DNA from 2 places in the Nicoliella sp. ESL1106 genome. Region 2 is predicted to be linked to the other one. Evidence: predicted binding sites of a transcription regulator. Region 2 holds the regulator's gene; the other holds the start of a gene.

Region 1 (8,650 bases), 750 kb from region 2:
AACAATCGTTTGATCAAATCGCTGCAATCAATGCGTGATTTGGGGAATACGTTGGTCGTGGTTGAACACGATAAGGATACCATGGAGGATGCGGATTACATTGTTGATATCGGCCCTGGAGCTGGGCAAAATGGTGGGCAGGTGATGGCTGCTGGGACCCCAGCACAGATCGCTAAGAACCCTAAATCATTGACGGGTCAATATCTTTCTGGTAAGAAGTTTATTCCAGTTCCTTTAAAACGGCGAAATGGCAATGGTAAAAAAATTACAATTACTGGAGCACAGGAAAATAACCTAAAGGATGTAACGGTTAGTTTCCCCCTTGGCGAATTTGTAGTTGTTTCTGGCGTATCTGGTTCCGGTAAATCAACGTTAGTGAACACGATTTTAAAGCGGGCTCTCGCTCAGAAACTGAATCATAATTCAGCACGGCCCGGAAAATACAAGTCAATTCGTGGCTACAAGAACATCGAAAAGCTAGTTAGTATCGATCAAAGCCCAATCGGCAGGACCCCAAGGAGTAATCCAGCCACTTATACCGGTGTTTTTGATGATATTCGCGATCTCTTTGCGGAAACCAACGAGGCTAAGCTACGCGGGTATAAGAAGGGTCGTTTCAGTTTCAATGTGAAGGGTGGCCGATGTGAGACTTGTCATGGGGATGGAATTTTAAAGATTGAAATGAACTTCCTCCCCGATGTCTACGTTCCCTGTGAGGTTTGTCATGGAAAGCGTTATAACGCTGAAACCTTGGAGGTTGAATATAAGGGCAAGAATATTTCAGATGTTTTAGACATGACGGTTAGCGAAGCCCTGAAGTTCTTTAAGGCAATTCCTAAAATCACTCGGAAATTGAAGACGATTGATGAAGTCGGGCTTGGCTATGTTAAACTAGGTCAATCCGCCACCACGCTTTCCGGTGGGGAAGCCCAACGGATGAAGCTGTCAGCTGAACTGTACAAAAAATCAAACGGAAAGAATTTCTACATCCTTGATGAACCAACGATTGGGTTGCATACCGATGACATTGGACGACTCTTGAAAATTTTGCACGAGTTAGTTGATAAGGGCAATACGGTATTGGTCATTGAGCATAGCTTGGATGTGATCAAAACAGCTGATTACTTGATTGACTTAGGTCCCGAAGGTGGGGATGGTGGTGGCCAAATCGTTGCGACTGGTACCCCAGAAGAAGTTTGTCAGGTTAAAGCTAGTTATACTGGCCAGTATCTAAAACCGGTTTTGGAGACTGATACTGAAAGAACTGAAAAATTAAATAAATGATAAGAAAAAGACGAATGTTCGTCTTTTTTTGTTTTATGATCAAAAAGAAACACCAGGTATGTTATACTAAAAGTTATGGTGATTTAGGCCATCTAAAAATAAAATTAATTACATTAAAACCATTTCAATAATAAGGAGGGGAATCGGAATGCCACAAATTAAATCACATCAACCTCGAATCGTTGTGATTGGCGGTGGAACCGGGGTCCCAGTGATTCTACGGGCACTTAAGGATAAAGACGTCGACATCACTGCAATTGTTACTGTTGCTGATGATGGGGGATCATCCGGGGTGCTTAGAAACTACATTAACGTGGTGCCACCTGGTGATATTCGAAACGTAATCGTGGCATTATCAGATGCTGATCCTGAATTTTTGAAGCTGTTTCAATATCGTTTCAAGGGAAGCGATAAATTTTTAGCTGGACATGCAATTGGTAATTTGTTGATTACCGCTTTATCTGAGATGAAGGGTAATATTTTTCAAGGGGTTCAAGATTTAACTCGGATTATGCAGGTTAAGGGACACATCTATCCAGCTAGTGATGATCTAATTACCTTGCACGCTGAATTTACTGATGGAACGCAATTAGCTGGAGAATCCGAAATTACTAAGGCCCATAAGATGATTGAACGAGTTTGGGTCGATCGTGATGATCAAATGGGGGCTCCTAAGGCTGTTCAACCGGTAGTTGATGCGATTTTAAACGCTGATCAAATCGTCTTAGGACCAGGTAGTTTGTTTACTAGTATTTTACCGAATTTAATGATTCCAGAGGTACATGATGCGGTCCTTCATACAAGTGCAGAAATTGTTTATATCTGTAATATTATGACCCAAAGTGGCGAAACGAATGGCTTTACTGATTCAGATCACGTTGCGGTTTTGAATCGTCATTTTAACCATAATATTATTGATGCGGTAATGGTGAATAATAAAAAGGTCCCAGTAAACTATATTCACCGCAATGAAGATGAAAGTTCAATTCAAGTTACCCATGATCAATCAGGGCTTTTAAATCAAAATTGTAAGGTAATTACTTCTGATTTCTTAAAACTTCATGACCATGGTGCTTACCATAACGGTGAAGCGGTATCAAATGAGCTTTTGAAGCTGATTGATAATAAATAAATGGGTGACGGAATGGAGTGAGATAAATGTCGTATGCTAGTCAAGTCAAAAAGGAGCTAACGACGCTTAAGGTTCATAGAGAGAACGCTAAACCAGAGTTAATGGCATTGATTAGAATGAATGGTTCTTTAACGATCGTTAACCATGAATTAATTTTAAATGTTCAAACCGAAAACCCTGCGATTGCTAGGCGAATCTATCGTTTATTATTAGAATTTTATGATGTTGAGAGTAATTTAATCGTTCGCAAACGAATGAAATTGAAGAAAAATAATGTATATGTAGTACGAATTACTACCAATACCAAAAAGATTTTAGATGATTTGGGGATTTTAAAGGGGTATGAATTAGTTGAAACGGTGCCGCTTGCACTACTGGAAAGTGATTCCCAAGTTCGTTCTTATTTGCGGGGAGCTTTTTTAGCTGGTGGCTCTGTTAATAATCCAGAAACATCGCGATATCACTTGGAAATTTATTCGTTATACGAAACCCACAACGAAATGATTACTGAGATGATGAATCGTTATCACCTAGAAGCCAAGACCACTAGTCGACGCAGTGGGTTTATTACCTATTTAAAGGGTGCTGAAAAAATTGCTGATTTCTTGCAGTTGATTGGCGCCACCAACTCGATGTTACACTTTGAAGATATTCGAATTGTCCGTGATATGCGTAACTCCGTCAATCGCTTGGTCAATTGTGAGAACGCCAACATGAATAAGGTGGCCAATGCCGCAACGAAGCAGATCGCAAGCATTAACTTTATTGCCGAAACGGTTGGTTTAGACCAGCTTCCAGATAAGTTACGCGAAGTAGCCGAGATTCGCTTAGAGAATAAAGAAGTGACCCTAAAGGAACTTGGTGAATTGGTGCCCAGTGGGGTAATTTCTAAGTCAGGAATTAACCATCGCTTGAAAAAGATTAATGACTTTGCTGAAAATCTGCGCATGCAAACTGAGGAACGGATTGCGGCAATGGAAAACGAATAGTTAATAAAAGGGATTGAAATGAAATTAGGTCAAAAATTAAAAAAATCAAGGAATAAAGTTAATTTAACCCAAAACGACGTTGCTGATCATCTGCACGTTTCTAGAAAAACGGTGTCTGGATGGGAAAATGATAGGAGCGTTCCTGATATTTACACGATTAAACAGCTTTCAGAATTATATAATACGGATTTGATTGCAGTTTTGGATCATCCAAAAGCTAAGGAGCACAGTACTAACAAGGGTCATCAAATTAATTATGCCTTAATAGCTTGGTATTTTAATTTGTTAGCAATGGGGCTGAATTTATTTAATTTATTTACGGGATTTCTAGATTTTTCTTTTTTCGTTGAAATAATTGCTATAATTCTATTCTTTTCAATCCACGTTTATTATTTTAATAATAAAGTTACAATTAGAAATAAAATGCCATTTTCATGGTTATTTTTATTAGTGATGACAGCACTATTTTTTACCTTACAAATCGAAAAGCTAGCTCGATTAGGATTTGAAATTGCTACTTTTACGTATGTCGGTGCTCTTTTTAGGGCAATTGTCCTTGACTATGGTGTTTTAATTATATTTACGTTTAAAGAAGTCAGGGGAAAAAATTAATTTTTAATATCAATTAAAAACACACCTTAGAACGGTCTTATTGACGGTTTGAAGGTGTGTTTTTATTAGATGTTAATTTAAAAATTAGTTAATGGAACTTGGATGATAGTCAGCAATACAAAATAAATGATCATTGCAATTATTAATTGATGCCAATGGGCGTGCAACGTAATTTTAAAAGCATTAGACCACTTTGCAAGATAATTACGATCGGATTGGAATTTAATGCCATGAATGGTTTGAATTGAAACGGTAGCAAACATATAGATTAAAACAATATAGCTGATATTGAAAATAATTTTGATTAGTGATCCACCAATATTGTTTAATGAAAAGTTGCTAATGATCGAACCAATTCCACCAAAAACTACCGCCGTACTAATGAAGCATAGTGCTTTAGTTATCCAAGCAATTGGGATTAATGAAAGGATTACGTAAATAATCAGAATCCTGATTAAATATGTTAAAGCCGCTATTAAAGTATAAACGGTTGGCACTGCTATTAGGGTGCTTAAATCATCAGCATTTAAAGCACTGATGATTAGGTTAGCTATAAATAATAGAACGGCTATAATTGCCCACCATTTAATTGTAGAACGAGTCACCCTTAGATTTAAGATGATTTTATCGATTATGTTTTCCATTGTTCCTCCTTGTTAAATATTAAATTAGTTATTGTACAATTTATTATGAGTATAGTATCAAAGCATTGATAAAAATGGTAGCTTATCCCTATTTCTAAGGGTGAATTACTGGGCGGATTTATGGTTACAAATTCGATTGAAAGCTTGCCAAATCAATGTTTTAACGTGTCTTATTTTCTAAGCCCCAATTTTTATAAACAAAAAAGCAGTAGCCAATTAATTGACTACTGCTTTTAAATTAATTATCCCAATTATAAGGGATTAATTATTTTTTAGTATCTTTATCTTGTTCATTCTTGCTGGTCATAATTCCATCTAGTAATCCATACTTAACGGCTTCTTCAGCAGTTAAGTAGTTATCACGATCGGTATCACGGTTAACCTTAGCAACCGTTTGGCCAGAGTTTTCGGATAAGATCTTGTTTAACATCTTTCTAGCGCTCAAGATGGATTCTGCTGCGATTTCAATATCGCTTTGCTTTCCTTGAGCACCACCAGATGGTTGGTGAATCATAACTTGGGCGTGTGGTAATGCGAAACGTTTGCCCTTAGTACCTGATGAAGCAAGTACACTGGCCATTGAAGCAGCCATCCCCATTACAATCACTTGGATATCTGACTTAACGAAGTTCATTGTATCGTAAATCGCCATTCCAGAAGTGATGACCCCACCTGGTGAGTTAATGTATAGGTAAATATCTTTATCAGAATCTTGTGCATCCAAGAATAATAATTGAGCAATAATTGAGTTTGCCATATCGTCTTCGATTGGGCCGGATAACATGATAATCCGATCCTTTAATAACCGAGAGTAAATGTCATAAGCTCTTTCGCCGTTAGCGGATTGCTCGATTACAGTTGGGATTAAGTTCATTTTAAATGTCCCCCTAAATTTTGATTTAATTTGAAAATTAGACTATTTAAATTCTATCTTAATAGTCAATGAAGGTCAAAACATTTGCCCACAAAGCGATGTATAAAATCACTGCAAATAATTGAATTATCTGCTCCGATTGACACCATTATACATCGGCTATGTTATTATTTTAAATAATGATATCACGATTGGTGGGGGAAACAACATGGAAACCGTATTGATTACTGGGGCAACTGGAGGACTTGGAATTGAATTTGCTCAATTGGCTGCTAATGATGGCCATCAACTGATTTTAGTGGGCCGTAACGCTGATAAGTTAACCCACCTGCAAAGTAAATTAGCGCAACGATTTAACGTGCCGATTAACACGATTACCGTTGATTTTAAAGATCTATCAGCTGCCCAAACCATCTTTGACCAGGTTCAATCAGCTGGCCTGACTGTTGATTATTTGATCAACAATGCGGGATTTGGTGGCCAGGGGACATTCATGGATCGTACGGGTTCACAAGATATTAACATGCTACATGTTAATGCTGAAGCCCCCACGCGGTTATTAAAATTATTTCTCCCCCAGTTTGTTAAGCGCAACGCTGGACGGGTGTTGAACGTCGCTTCGGTGGCAGCGTTGGTGCCTGGTCCGATGCAGGCCGAATATTTTGCCACTAAGGCATACTTGGCTTCGCTTGGCAACGCCGTCAGCTCTGAATTATCAGATACACAAGTAACCGTGACCACCCTGTTGCCTAGCGTAACTGAAACAGGCTTTGCTACGGCTGGAAACTTAACTAGCACCAAGCTATTTGCCCACGGTGCCAATGCTAGTAAGGTTGCTAAACGGGGCTATCGTGGAATGATGAAGGGGAAGCTAAATGTTTTTGCTGGATTGCAATGGTGGCAACGACCATTAGTGCGATTTCTCCCGATTTTGCCCAAGAATTTAGTAATGGCAGTTATCAAGCGCCAACAAACGAATCAATAAAAAAAACGTTAGCAGTAAAGCTGCTAACGTTTTTTATCTGAGTGCGCCTGGGGGGAATCGAACCCTCATCTCAAGAACCGGAATCTTACGTGCTATCCATTACACTACAGGCGCATATGATTATATTTTTCAATCGAACAATATAAAACTATATCGTAAAAATGATGAAATTGCAAGGGGCGTTATTAGAAATTTAAACAGTAAGGCCTATGTTTTGCAAATTATGAAAGCGGTTGATATACTGCAATATAAAGATAATTATTACCTAGTAAATTGCTTTGACAGTTGTTTTTGTTCAAAAATTTTATTGAGCAATGGGGCTGACACTAGCAGTAAAAAGTGGTAGTATACTGTTGTACTGCTTTAAAATAATATTTATCTTATTATTTCCTAAAGGAGGAAAATTCAGTATGACTGTAAAAATTGGTATTAATGGTTTTGGACGCATTGGACGTTTAGCTTTCAAGCGGATCCACGAACTTAACTCAAGCGACATCGAAGTGGTAGCTATCAACGATTTAACTACTCCATCAATGTTAGCTTACTTATTGAAGTACGACTCAACTCACGGTAAGTTCCCAGGTAAGGTTTCTTCAACTGACACTGGTATCGTGGTTGACGGTAAGGAATACCCTGTATACGCAGAAAAGGATGCTTCACAAATTCCTTGGGTAAAGAACAATGGTGTTGACTATGTTCTTGAATGTACAGGTTTCTACACTTCAGCTGAAAAGTCACAAGCTCACTTGGACGCTGGCGCAAAGCGTGTCTTGATCTCAGCACCTGCTGGTCAAATCAAGACTGTTGTTCCTGGTGTTAACTTGGACACTCTTAACGCTGACGACAAGATCGTTTCTGCTGGTTCATGTACTACTAGTAGTATTGCACCATCAGCTTACTTCTTGAACAAGGAATTCGGTATCAAGGTTGGTACTATGACTACTATCCATGCCTTCACTTCCACTCAAGCTATCTTGGATGGTCCTAGAGGTAAGAAGATGAGAAATAACCGTACTGCTAGCGCAAATACGATTCCTCATTCAACTGGTGCTGCTAAGGCGCTTGGTTTAGTTGTTCCAGAATTACAAGGTAAGTTAAACGGTGTTGCTCAACGTGTTCCATTAGTTGACGGTTCATTAACTGAATTAACTGCTATTTTGGACAAGAAGGTTACTGCTGACGAAGTTAATGCAGCAATCAAGAAGCATACTGAAGGTAACGAAGCTTTCGGTTACGCTGAAGATCCAATTGTATCAAGTGATATCATTGGTGATACCCACGGATCAGTATTTGATCCTACCCAAACTGACGTAACTACTGTTGGTGATGACCAATTAGTTAAGGTTTGGACTTGGTACGATAACGAATGGGGCTTCACTTGTAACATGGTTCGTACTTTATTGAAGTTTGCTCAACTATAAAAAGCAGTTTTAATTAAATTAAATAATTAAAATCTAAAAAAGGTGGGGGAGGTTACTCTTCCACCTTTTTATTATATTTAACATTTTAATATGGCTGACCTTTTGCTTTGAGATTAGGTTCTAAATGCTGTATTATTAAAAGTGTTAAGTTAATATTTATTTAGGAGGTATCTAAATTGGCTAAATTAACTGTTTCTGATTTAGATTTAAAAGATAAAAAAGTATTAATGCGTCTTGATTTCAACGTTCCAATTAAGAATGGTGTAATCGGTGATGATAACCGTATCGTAGCAGCACTTCCTACGATCAACTATGTTGTTGATCATGGTGGTAAAGCAATTATCTTCTCTCACCTTGGCAGAATCAAGAGTGAAGACGATAAAAAAGAATTATCACTACGCCCAGTTGCTGAACGGCTTTCAAACTTATTAAATAAGCCAGTAACTTTCGTTCCTACTACTGAAGGTCCTCAATTAGAAGATGCTATCAATAAGATGAACGACGGTGATGTTTTATTAGTTGAAAACACTCGTTACGAAGATGTTGTTAACGGTGAATATGTAAAGCGCGAATCTGGTAATGATCCAAAACTTGGTGAATACTGGGCTTCACTTGGTGATGTATTCGTAAACGATGCATTTGGTACTGCTCACCGTTCTCATGCCTCAAACGTTGGAATTGCTAAGGCAATGGAAGCTGCTGGTAAGCC
Region 2 (8,650 bases):
AACTAATGAGTAAGGTCCGATTGCACGAGCATGAATTTTATCATCAACCATGTGAGCGAGCTTCAAGTAGTGCATAACACCAACAGCAATTCGCTTATCAAATGGTTCACCAGTCCGTCCGTCATAAACTACTGACTTAGTATCAGGAGCCATTCCAGCTTCCTTAACGATGTCATCAATATCATCATCACTAGCACCATCGAAAACAGGGGTAGTAACGTGAATTCCTAATTTACGAGCGGCCATTCCTAAATGCAATTCAAGCAATTGACCAATATTCATCCGAGAAGGCACACCCATTGGACTCAACATAATGTCGATTGGAGTCCCATCTGGCAAGTATGGCATATCTTCTTCTGGAATAACGATGGAAACGGTCCCCTTGTTACCATGACGACCAGACATCTTATCCCCAACTTGAATCTTCCGTTTTTGTGCAATGTAAACTCGAACCATTTGGTTAACACCTGGTGCAAGTTCATCACCATTTTCACGACTGAAGACCTTAATGTCTTGAATAATTCCTCCAGCACCATGAGGTACCTTAAGGGAAGTATCACGAACTTCACGTGCCTTTTCACCAAAGATCGCATGAAGCAGACGTTCTTCAGCAGATAGTTCAGTCACACCCTTAGGAGTAACCTTACCAACTAAGATATCACCATCGTGAACTTCAGCACCAATTCTAACAACCCCGTTTTCATCAAGGTTCTTAAGTGCATCTTCCCCAACGTTAGGGATTTCACGAGTCATTTCTTCAGGTCCTAACTTCGTATCACGAGCTTCTGATTCATATTCTTCAATATGAATTGAAGTATAAACATCATCACGAACTAACCGTTCGTTAATAGCGATCGCATCTTCGAAGTTATAACCTTGCCAAGTCATAAAGGCAACAACTGGGTTTTGTCCTAATGCAAGTTCACCGTTTTCCATTGAAGGTCCATCGGCAAGCACTTCATTAGCGTCAACATGGTCATTGACCTTAACGATTGGCCGTTGGTTGTAGTTCTTACCACCATTGGAACGTTGGAATTTCATTAATCTGTAGGTATCTAAGGCCCCATCATCACGACGAACCCGAACCTCACGTGAATCAACGTATTCAACGTTTCCTTCGTGTTTACAAATTAAAGCAACTCCAGAATCATGGGCAGCCCGATATTCCATCCCAGTTCCAACAAGTGGAGCGTGTGGATTTACCAAAGGAACTGCTTGTCGTTGCATATTTGCACCCATCAAAGCACGGTTGGAGTCATCATTTTCCAAGAAAGGAATACATGCAGTCGCAACCGAAACTACTTGCTTAGGCGAAACATCCATGTAATCAACGTCTTCGATGTTAGCAACGATATTATCTGAACGGTGACGTGCTAAAACAGTTGGTTCTGCAAATGAACCATCGTCGTTTAATTTAGAGTTAGCTTGTGCAACCACGTACTTATCTTCTTCGTCCGCACTCAAATAATCGATCTTATCGGTAACCTTGTGATCCTTCCAGGACACACGACGGTATGGAGTTTCAACAAAACCATACTTATTAACCCGTGCATAACTAGAAAGACTATTGATCAACCCGATATTTGGTCCTTCTGGAGTTTCAATCGGACAAATCCGACCATAGTGAGTATAGTGAACGTCCCGCACTTCATATCCGGCCCGATCACGAGTCAAACCACCAGGTCCTAAGGCAGATAAACGCCGTTTATGAGTTAATTCACCAAGTGGATTCGTTTGATCCATGAATTGTGAAAGTTGTGAGGAACCAAAGAATTCCTTAACGGAAGCCACCACTGGTCTGATATTAATCAATTGTTGTGGAGTAACAGTAGCAGCGTCTTGGATTGACATCCGTTCTCTAACTACTCTTTCCATCCGTGCTAAACCAATTCTGAATTGATTTTGTAATAATTCACCAACTGAACGAATCCGACGGTTACCCAAGTGATCGATATCATCAGGTTCACCAATTCCTTCTTGTAAGTTAAAGAAGTAATTGATGGATGAAATAATATCAGCTGGGGTAATGTGCTTGAAGTCCAATGGAATATTATCGTTACCAATTACTGGAACGATTCGATCTGGCTCGTTCTTTGAGTAAACCTTGATAACTTGAATCGTCATTGGTTCAGTCACAACGGCTTGGTCAGAAGGTTCGAAAGTATAAGCCTTGAAATCTTGGCGATCAAGATATGGCTTTAATTTTTCTAATAGTTCACGGCTAATTACGTCATCCTTATTAGCAATGATTTCACCAGTATCAGGATCAGCCAAAGTTTCTGCTAGGGTCAATCCTAGTAATCTATTTTTAAGTGTTAATTTATTGTTAGTCTTGAAACGACCAACTGGTGCCATGTCATAACGCTTTGGATCAAAGAAACGAGCAGTCAAAAGACTTCTTGATGAATCGGCCGTCTTAGGTTCACCAGGACGTAGTCGTTCATAAATATCCTTTAATGCTTCTTCAACACGAGAATCATCAGCGTTTTTATGAACATCCTTTTCTAATGTTAATGATAGGCTATCATTAGAACCGAGGATTTCACTAATTTCGCTATCATCACCAAAACCAAGTGCTCTAACAAGTTCGGTAATTGGCAACTTCCGTGTTCGGTCAATTCTGACATATGAAACGTTTTTAGCATCCGTTTCAAACTCCATCCAAGCCCCACGGTTAGGGATAATGGTGGAACCAAATACAGTTCGGCCATTCTTATTAATGTCCTTATGGAAAAATACCCCAGGAGAACGAACCAATTGTGAAACGATAACCCGTTCGGCACCATTAATAATGAAGGTCCCTTGGTCAGTCATCAATGGAAAATCGCCAAAGAAAACATCTTGGGTCTTAATTTCACCAGTATCATGGTTCGTTAACTTAAGCGTAACGTGTAATGGAGCTGAATAATTTGCCTCATGCGCACGTGCTTCTTCTACTGTATACTTTGGTTCTAATAATTGATAATCAACGAACTCTAAAGATAAATTCCCCTTAAAGTCATCAATTGGCATAATGTCATTAAACATTTCCCGTAATCCATCATCCAAGAACCATTGGTATGAATTCGTTTGGATTTCAATCAAGTTAGGTAAATCAAGAACTTCCTTGATCCGAGCGTAACTTCTACGAATACGGTGCTTTCCATATTTAACTAAATGTCCTGCCAAGTTATTCACCTCTCCTAATTATTTCTACGAAAAGAAATGTTACAATTTGATTACAAATTGTATTTTTCCCATTTTTTTACCTAATTTGGGCAAAAAAAATCCCCAAAACAGATTCAATAATCTCAACTTTGGGGGATATAGGAGCTCTTACGGACAATAGATCGCAAGAACTCATTTCAATTCGTAGTTATATAATGATATAATACTCATTTTACTGATCAATGTCAACATATAAAGCTCAAAAAAAAAGAGGAAATAATTCCTCTTTTTTTGTTAAATTAATTCAACTAATTAGTCGATTTTTGATTAACACTTTTTACATTAATCTTAATCTTACCATGACTCGCACCGATTGTGATTGAATCTCCTGTGGCAACTTGCCCAGAAAGCATCGTTTCACTCAGTTGATCTTCAACCTTAGTCTGTAGTGCCCGTCTAATTGGCCGAGCCCCGTATTGAGGGTCAAAACCAGCTTCCGCCACTACGTCAATTGCAGCAGGAGTTAATTTAACATTAATCCCCTGTTCCTTAATCCGATCAAGTAAATTCTGTGCCATCAATTTAACGATTGAGTGCAACTGTGGTTTATTAAGTGAATGGAAGATCACTACTTCATCAATTCGGTTCAAGAATTCTGGTCTGAAATGTTTCTTTAGTTGATCCTTGATGGTTGCAGACATTGCTTTATAGTCATCAGCATCAGCTTTTTCAGCACCGAAACCAACGGTCTTCTTGTACTTAAGTGTCGTTGCACCTAAGTTAGAAGTCATAATGATGACCGTATTTCTAAAGTCGACCTTCCGTCCCTTTGAGTCAGTTAGGTATCCATCATCAAGCACTTGAAGTAACAAGTTAAAGACATCTGGATGAGCTTTTTCAACTTCATCAAGTAAAACTACTGAGTAAGGGTGTTGTCTAACCTTTTCAGTTAATTGACCACCTTCATCATAACCAACATAACCAGGAGCTGAACCAATCAAACGACTTGTTGAATACTTTTCCATGTATTCAGACATGTCTACTCTAATCATATCATTTTCAGAACCAAACATTGCCTCAGCCAAGTCCTTAGCTAATTCAGTTTTCCCAACTCCAGTTGGTCCCAAGAACATAAATGAACCGATTGGTTTGTTAGGATCCTTTAGTCCGCTACGGGCCCGTCTAATTGCTCTCGCAACTGCAGAAACAGCTTCATCTTGACCAACAACGCGCTTATGAAGAACATCTTCTAAGTTAATCAAACGATCAGCATCTGTTTTCTTCAATTGAGTAACTGGAATGCCAGTCCATTGTGCTACAACTTCAGCAACATCTTGACCGGTTTCTTCTAGCTCATAACCATTGTCTTTATTTGATGCCCGTTTCTCAGCTTCTTCAGCTTCCACCTTCACTGCAATGGCTTTAGCTTGTTGTCTAATTAAAACAGCCCGATCAAAATCTTGATTTTCAATTGCTTGTTCTTTTTCTTCATCTAGTTGATTTAACTTAACCCGATTTGCTGAAGCGTTCGTTGGTTGATCATTGATTCTCACCTTAGCAGCAGCTTCATCCATCAAATCGATCGCCTTATCTGGTAAGAAACGACTTTGAATGTAACGGCTCGAAAGCTCTACTGCCTTTTCGATTGCTTCATCAGTAATTTTCACATGGTGGTGAGCTTCATATTTAGGACGAATCCCCATTAGGATTTGAACCGCTTCTTCAGGAGAAGGTTCTTCAACTTGAACCGTTGCGAACCGTCTTTCTAAGGCCGTGTCAGATTCAATGTATTTTTGATATTCATTAAGCGTGGTTGCCCCGATCATTTGCAGTTCACCACGTGCTAATGATGGCTTCAAGATGTTAGAAGCATCAATTGCTCCCTCAGCTCCACCAGCACCAACTAACGTATGCAATTCATCAACGAATAAGATGATATTGCCACTATCTTTAATTTCTTTGATGACCTTTTTAAGCCGACTTTCAAATTCACCACGATATTTAGTGCCAGCAACTAGCGAACCCATATCAAGCATCATTAAACGTTTTTCGGCCATATCATCAGGCACTTTGCCCTGAATGATTTTTTGTGCTAAGCCTTCAGCAATTGCAGTTTTACCAACCCCTGGTTCACCAATCAATACGGGGTTATTCTTAGTACGCCGACTAAGGATTTGGATTACCCGTTTAACTTCTTTATCACGACCAACAGTCGGATCAAGACGATCTTCTCTAGCTACTTCGGTTAAATCAGTAGCTAAAGAATCTAGCGTAGGGGTACTTCCCTTGGGTTCGTTTCGACTCTTTTGGCCAGCAAAGGAACCTTTTTTACCAGAAACCGAGCTAACGCCCATCTTTCTGAGGGTAGCCATTCTAATTGCCTTTGGAGCAGCACCTAGGGTAATAAAAATTCTGGATGATAAAATGGCATCATCACTTATTAGGGCTAATAACAAATGTTCAGTTCCAACTTTATTAGAGCCATATTTACGAGCAATCGTTCCGGCTAAAGCAAGAATATCCTTTGCCTTTGGTGAATATGGAAGGTAAGAAGAACTATCCAAGCCCTCTACATTTCCAAACCCTGTTACTCGTTCGATTTCACTTCTAATGTCTTCATCATTAATTTGAAATTGTCTCAAAACACTATAAGCAATTCCGTTAGATTCTAAGGCCAATGCTAATAGTAAATGTTCTGTTCCAACCGCTTGGTGTCTAAAATTTTTCGCTTGTCCTTGTGCAAGTACTAATACATTGCGTGCGCTGGGAGTAAATAAATTATCCATAAAATGCCTCGCTTTCTGTTTCTAATCTTCGAATCTTAAATGATTCAATACAGAAGATAGGATTTGTGATCTTAAACGATTTGCTGTTTCTATATCATTATGAATCACCAAACTATCCTTATCAATTGCAGCTAAAATAATCCTAGCCTCTTTACTGGTAAGCAATTGACTATGATACAATGTTTTAACAATTGAACCACCGTCCCTTTCGGAAATACTAGAGCCGATAATATCAAGTAACGAATCTAATACTTCTATATTATCTAGCAACTTTACTTTTTCGATTCTAATATATCCTCCACCACCACGTTTACTTTCAACAACGTAGCCGTTTTGAATTGTGAATCGAGTCTTAATAACATAGTTAATCTGTGAAGGGACAACATGAAAAAGATTAGCAACCTCTGAACGTCGAATTTCAACATGACTAGCATCAGCTAAAATCTGCTTTAAATATCTTTCAATAATATCTGAAACATTTTTTGATTGCATATCTTCATCTCATCTCTGACTAATCTTGACTAATATTATAAGAAATTCATTAGCGAAATAAAAGTATTTTGTTTATTAAATTTTAGGACAAAAAAATCGGGAAAACAAGATTCGAACTTGCGACCTCTGCGTCCCGAACGCAGCGCTCTACCAAGCTGAGCTATTTCCCGATGTTTCTCGTTTTATTTAACTGTAATTAGAACTTGATCGGGAAGACAGGATTCGAACCTGCGACCCCTTGGTCCCAAACCAAGTGCTCTACCAAGCTGAGCTACTTCCCGAAACTTATCTCTTACTACTATATATAATAGAAGAAATAAAAAATGCACCCAGTAGGAGTCGAACCTACAACCTTCTGATTCGTAGTCAGACACTCTATCCAGTTGCGCTATGGGTGCAAAATATTATTAAAATTAAAATGCCGAGGACCGGGATCGAACCGGTACGGTTATCACTAACCGCAGGATTTTAAGTCCTGTGCGTCTGCCAATTCCGCCACCCCGGCAGGCTATTTATTTTTATAAAATAAAAAGCGGAAGACGGGATTCGAACCCGCGACCCCCACCATGGCAAGGTGATGTTCTACCACTGAACTACTTCCGCACAAAAATGCCGACTAGACGATTCGAACGCCCGACCTCATCATTACTAGTGATGCGCTCTAACCAACTGAGCTAAGTCGGCAAATTGGTAAGTGCGGGCGAAGGGACTCGAACCCCCATGTCCAAAGGACACTAGAACCTAAATCTAGCGCGTCTGCCAGTTCCGCCACGCCCGCATATTAATATGAAAATGAGCCGTGGGAGGTTCGAACTCCCGACCCTCTGATTAAAAGTCAGATGCTCTACCGGCTGAGCTAACGGCTCGTGAAAATAAAAAAATGGAGGATACAGGGCTCGAACCTGTGACCTCCTGCTTGTAAGGCAGATGCTCTCCCAACTGAGCTAATCCTCCGAGGTCTCAATGCTTATTAACTTAAGCAACTATTTAATCATACTACTTAGTTAACTTAATGTCAACAGTTTTTTTAATTTTTTATTTTCGCCTTTCAGCTGAAAAGCAATTACTAAAAATCAACAAAAACTAGTATATAATAAATCCACCCAAAAAGCTACCCCCTTTTTCAAAAAAAATAAGAATCGGGATTAAAAATCCGATTCCTATTTAATAATCATTGATATTATCGCAATTTAGAATAAATCTTGCTTTTCAATTTTTTTCATTCCGTGCATATATGGTTGAAGAACTTCTGGAATATTTACAGTTCCATCTTCATTTTGGAAGTTTTCCAAAATTGCAGCAACCGTCCGACCAACTGCTAATCCAGAACCATTTAAAGTATGAACAAATTGTAGTTTGCCACTTTCATCACGATATTGAATCTTAGCCCGTCGTGCTTGGAAATCAGTTGTATTAGAACAACTTGAGATTTCCCGATAACAATTTTGGGCTGGCATCCAAACTTCGATATCGTGAGTCATCGCAGCAGTGAAACTCATGTCACTAGTGGTTAAAGTAATAACGTGATATGGAATCTTCAATAACTTAAGCAAACTTTCAGCTTGGTGAGTAATTTCATCCAAGGCTGCCCATGATTCCTCTGGCTTTGTAAATTGAACCATTTCAACTTTGTTAAATTGGTGTAATCTGATCAAACCTCTGGTATCACGACCAGCACTCCCTGCTTCAGAACGGAAGGCAGGACTTAAAGCGGTGAACTTAACTGGTAACTTGTCTTCTGGGATAACTTCGCCACGATAGTAGTTCACTAATGGTACTTCTGCGGTTGGAATCATTGTTAGATCACTATCAGCAATTTCAAACCCAGCCTTCTTTTCCAAGAACTTAGGGAATTGGCCGGTCCCATACATTGATTCTGAATTAACCATGTATGGTGGAATAATTTCTTCATAACCAGCATTTGTATTTTGATCCAAGAAGAAGTTGTAGATGGCCCGTTCGAGTAATGAACCAGCACCAACGTAGTATACGAAACGACTTCCTGCTACCTTAGCACTTCTTTCGAAGTTTAAGATGCCAAGGTCTTCACCGATTTCCCAGTGGTTCTTAGGCTTAAAATCAGTGAATTCACGAGGAGTCCCAACCTTCCGCAGTTCCTTTGAACCTTCTTCAGTTAAACTGATTGGGTCATCATCATTTGGAATGTTTGGTAGGTGAGCTGCTAAATCATGTTGCTTAGCTGAAACTGCTTGTTCTTGTTCATC

What was found. Region 2 encodes CtsR, which represses protease genes until heat stress. Its sites were predicted from a motif close to TTGGTCAAAAAAGGTCAAANA; they were not measured.
Region 1: ACSVI6_RS06390 (ATP-dependent Clp protease proteolytic subunit) is a predicted target of CtsR. The motif match lies at 5,597-5,617, and genes of this name have one in related genera.

What each region holds. Positions count from the first base shown of each region.
Region 1 covers NZ_CP196340.1:1,468,575-1,477,224, reverse strand. The annotation lists gene uvrA (excinuclease ABC subunit UvrA) at 1-1,284, shown strand, start outside; gene ACSVI6_RS06410 (gluconeogenesis factor YvcK family protein) at 1,433-2,416, shown strand; gene whiA (DNA-binding protein WhiA) at 2,443-3,405, shown strand; gene ACSVI6_RS06400 (helix-turn-helix transcriptional regulator) at 3,424-4,017, shown strand; gene ACSVI6_RS06395 (hypothetical protein) at 4,095-4,661, opposite strand; gene ACSVI6_RS06390 (ATP-dependent Clp protease proteolytic subunit) at 4,927-5,535, opposite strand; gene ACSVI6_RS06385 (SDR family NAD(P)-dependent oxidoreductase) at 5,675-6,520, shown strand; tRNA gene ACSVI6_RS06380 (tRNA-Arg) at 6,563-6,634, opposite strand; gene gap (type I glyceraldehyde-3-phosphate dehydrogenase) at 6,931-7,941, shown strand; gene ACSVI6_RS06370 (phosphoglycerate kinase) at 8,118-8,650, shown strand, end outside.
Region 2 covers NZ_CP196340.1:721,739-730,388, reverse strand. The annotation lists gene rpoB (DNA-directed RNA polymerase subunit beta) at 1-3,177, opposite strand, end outside; gene ACSVI6_RS02920 (ATP-dependent Clp protease ATP-binding subunit) at 3,456-5,933, opposite strand; gene ACSVI6_RS02915 (CtsR family transcriptional regulator) at 5,955-6,425, opposite strand; tRNA gene ACSVI6_RS02910 (tRNA-Pro) at 6,522-6,595, opposite strand; tRNA gene ACSVI6_RS02905 (tRNA-Pro) at 6,633-6,706, opposite strand; tRNA gene ACSVI6_RS02900 (tRNA-Arg) at 6,750-6,823, opposite strand; tRNA gene ACSVI6_RS02895 (tRNA-Leu) at 6,845-6,930, opposite strand; tRNA gene ACSVI6_RS02890 (tRNA-Gly) at 6,957-7,028, opposite strand; tRNA gene ACSVI6_RS02885 (tRNA-Thr) at 7,036-7,109, opposite strand; tRNA gene ACSVI6_RS02880 (tRNA-Leu) at 7,121-7,203, opposite strand; tRNA gene ACSVI6_RS02875 (tRNA-Lys) at 7,219-7,291, opposite strand; tRNA gene ACSVI6_RS02870 (tRNA-Val) at 7,307-7,379, opposite strand; gene serS (serine--tRNA ligase) at 7,616-8,650, opposite strand, start outside.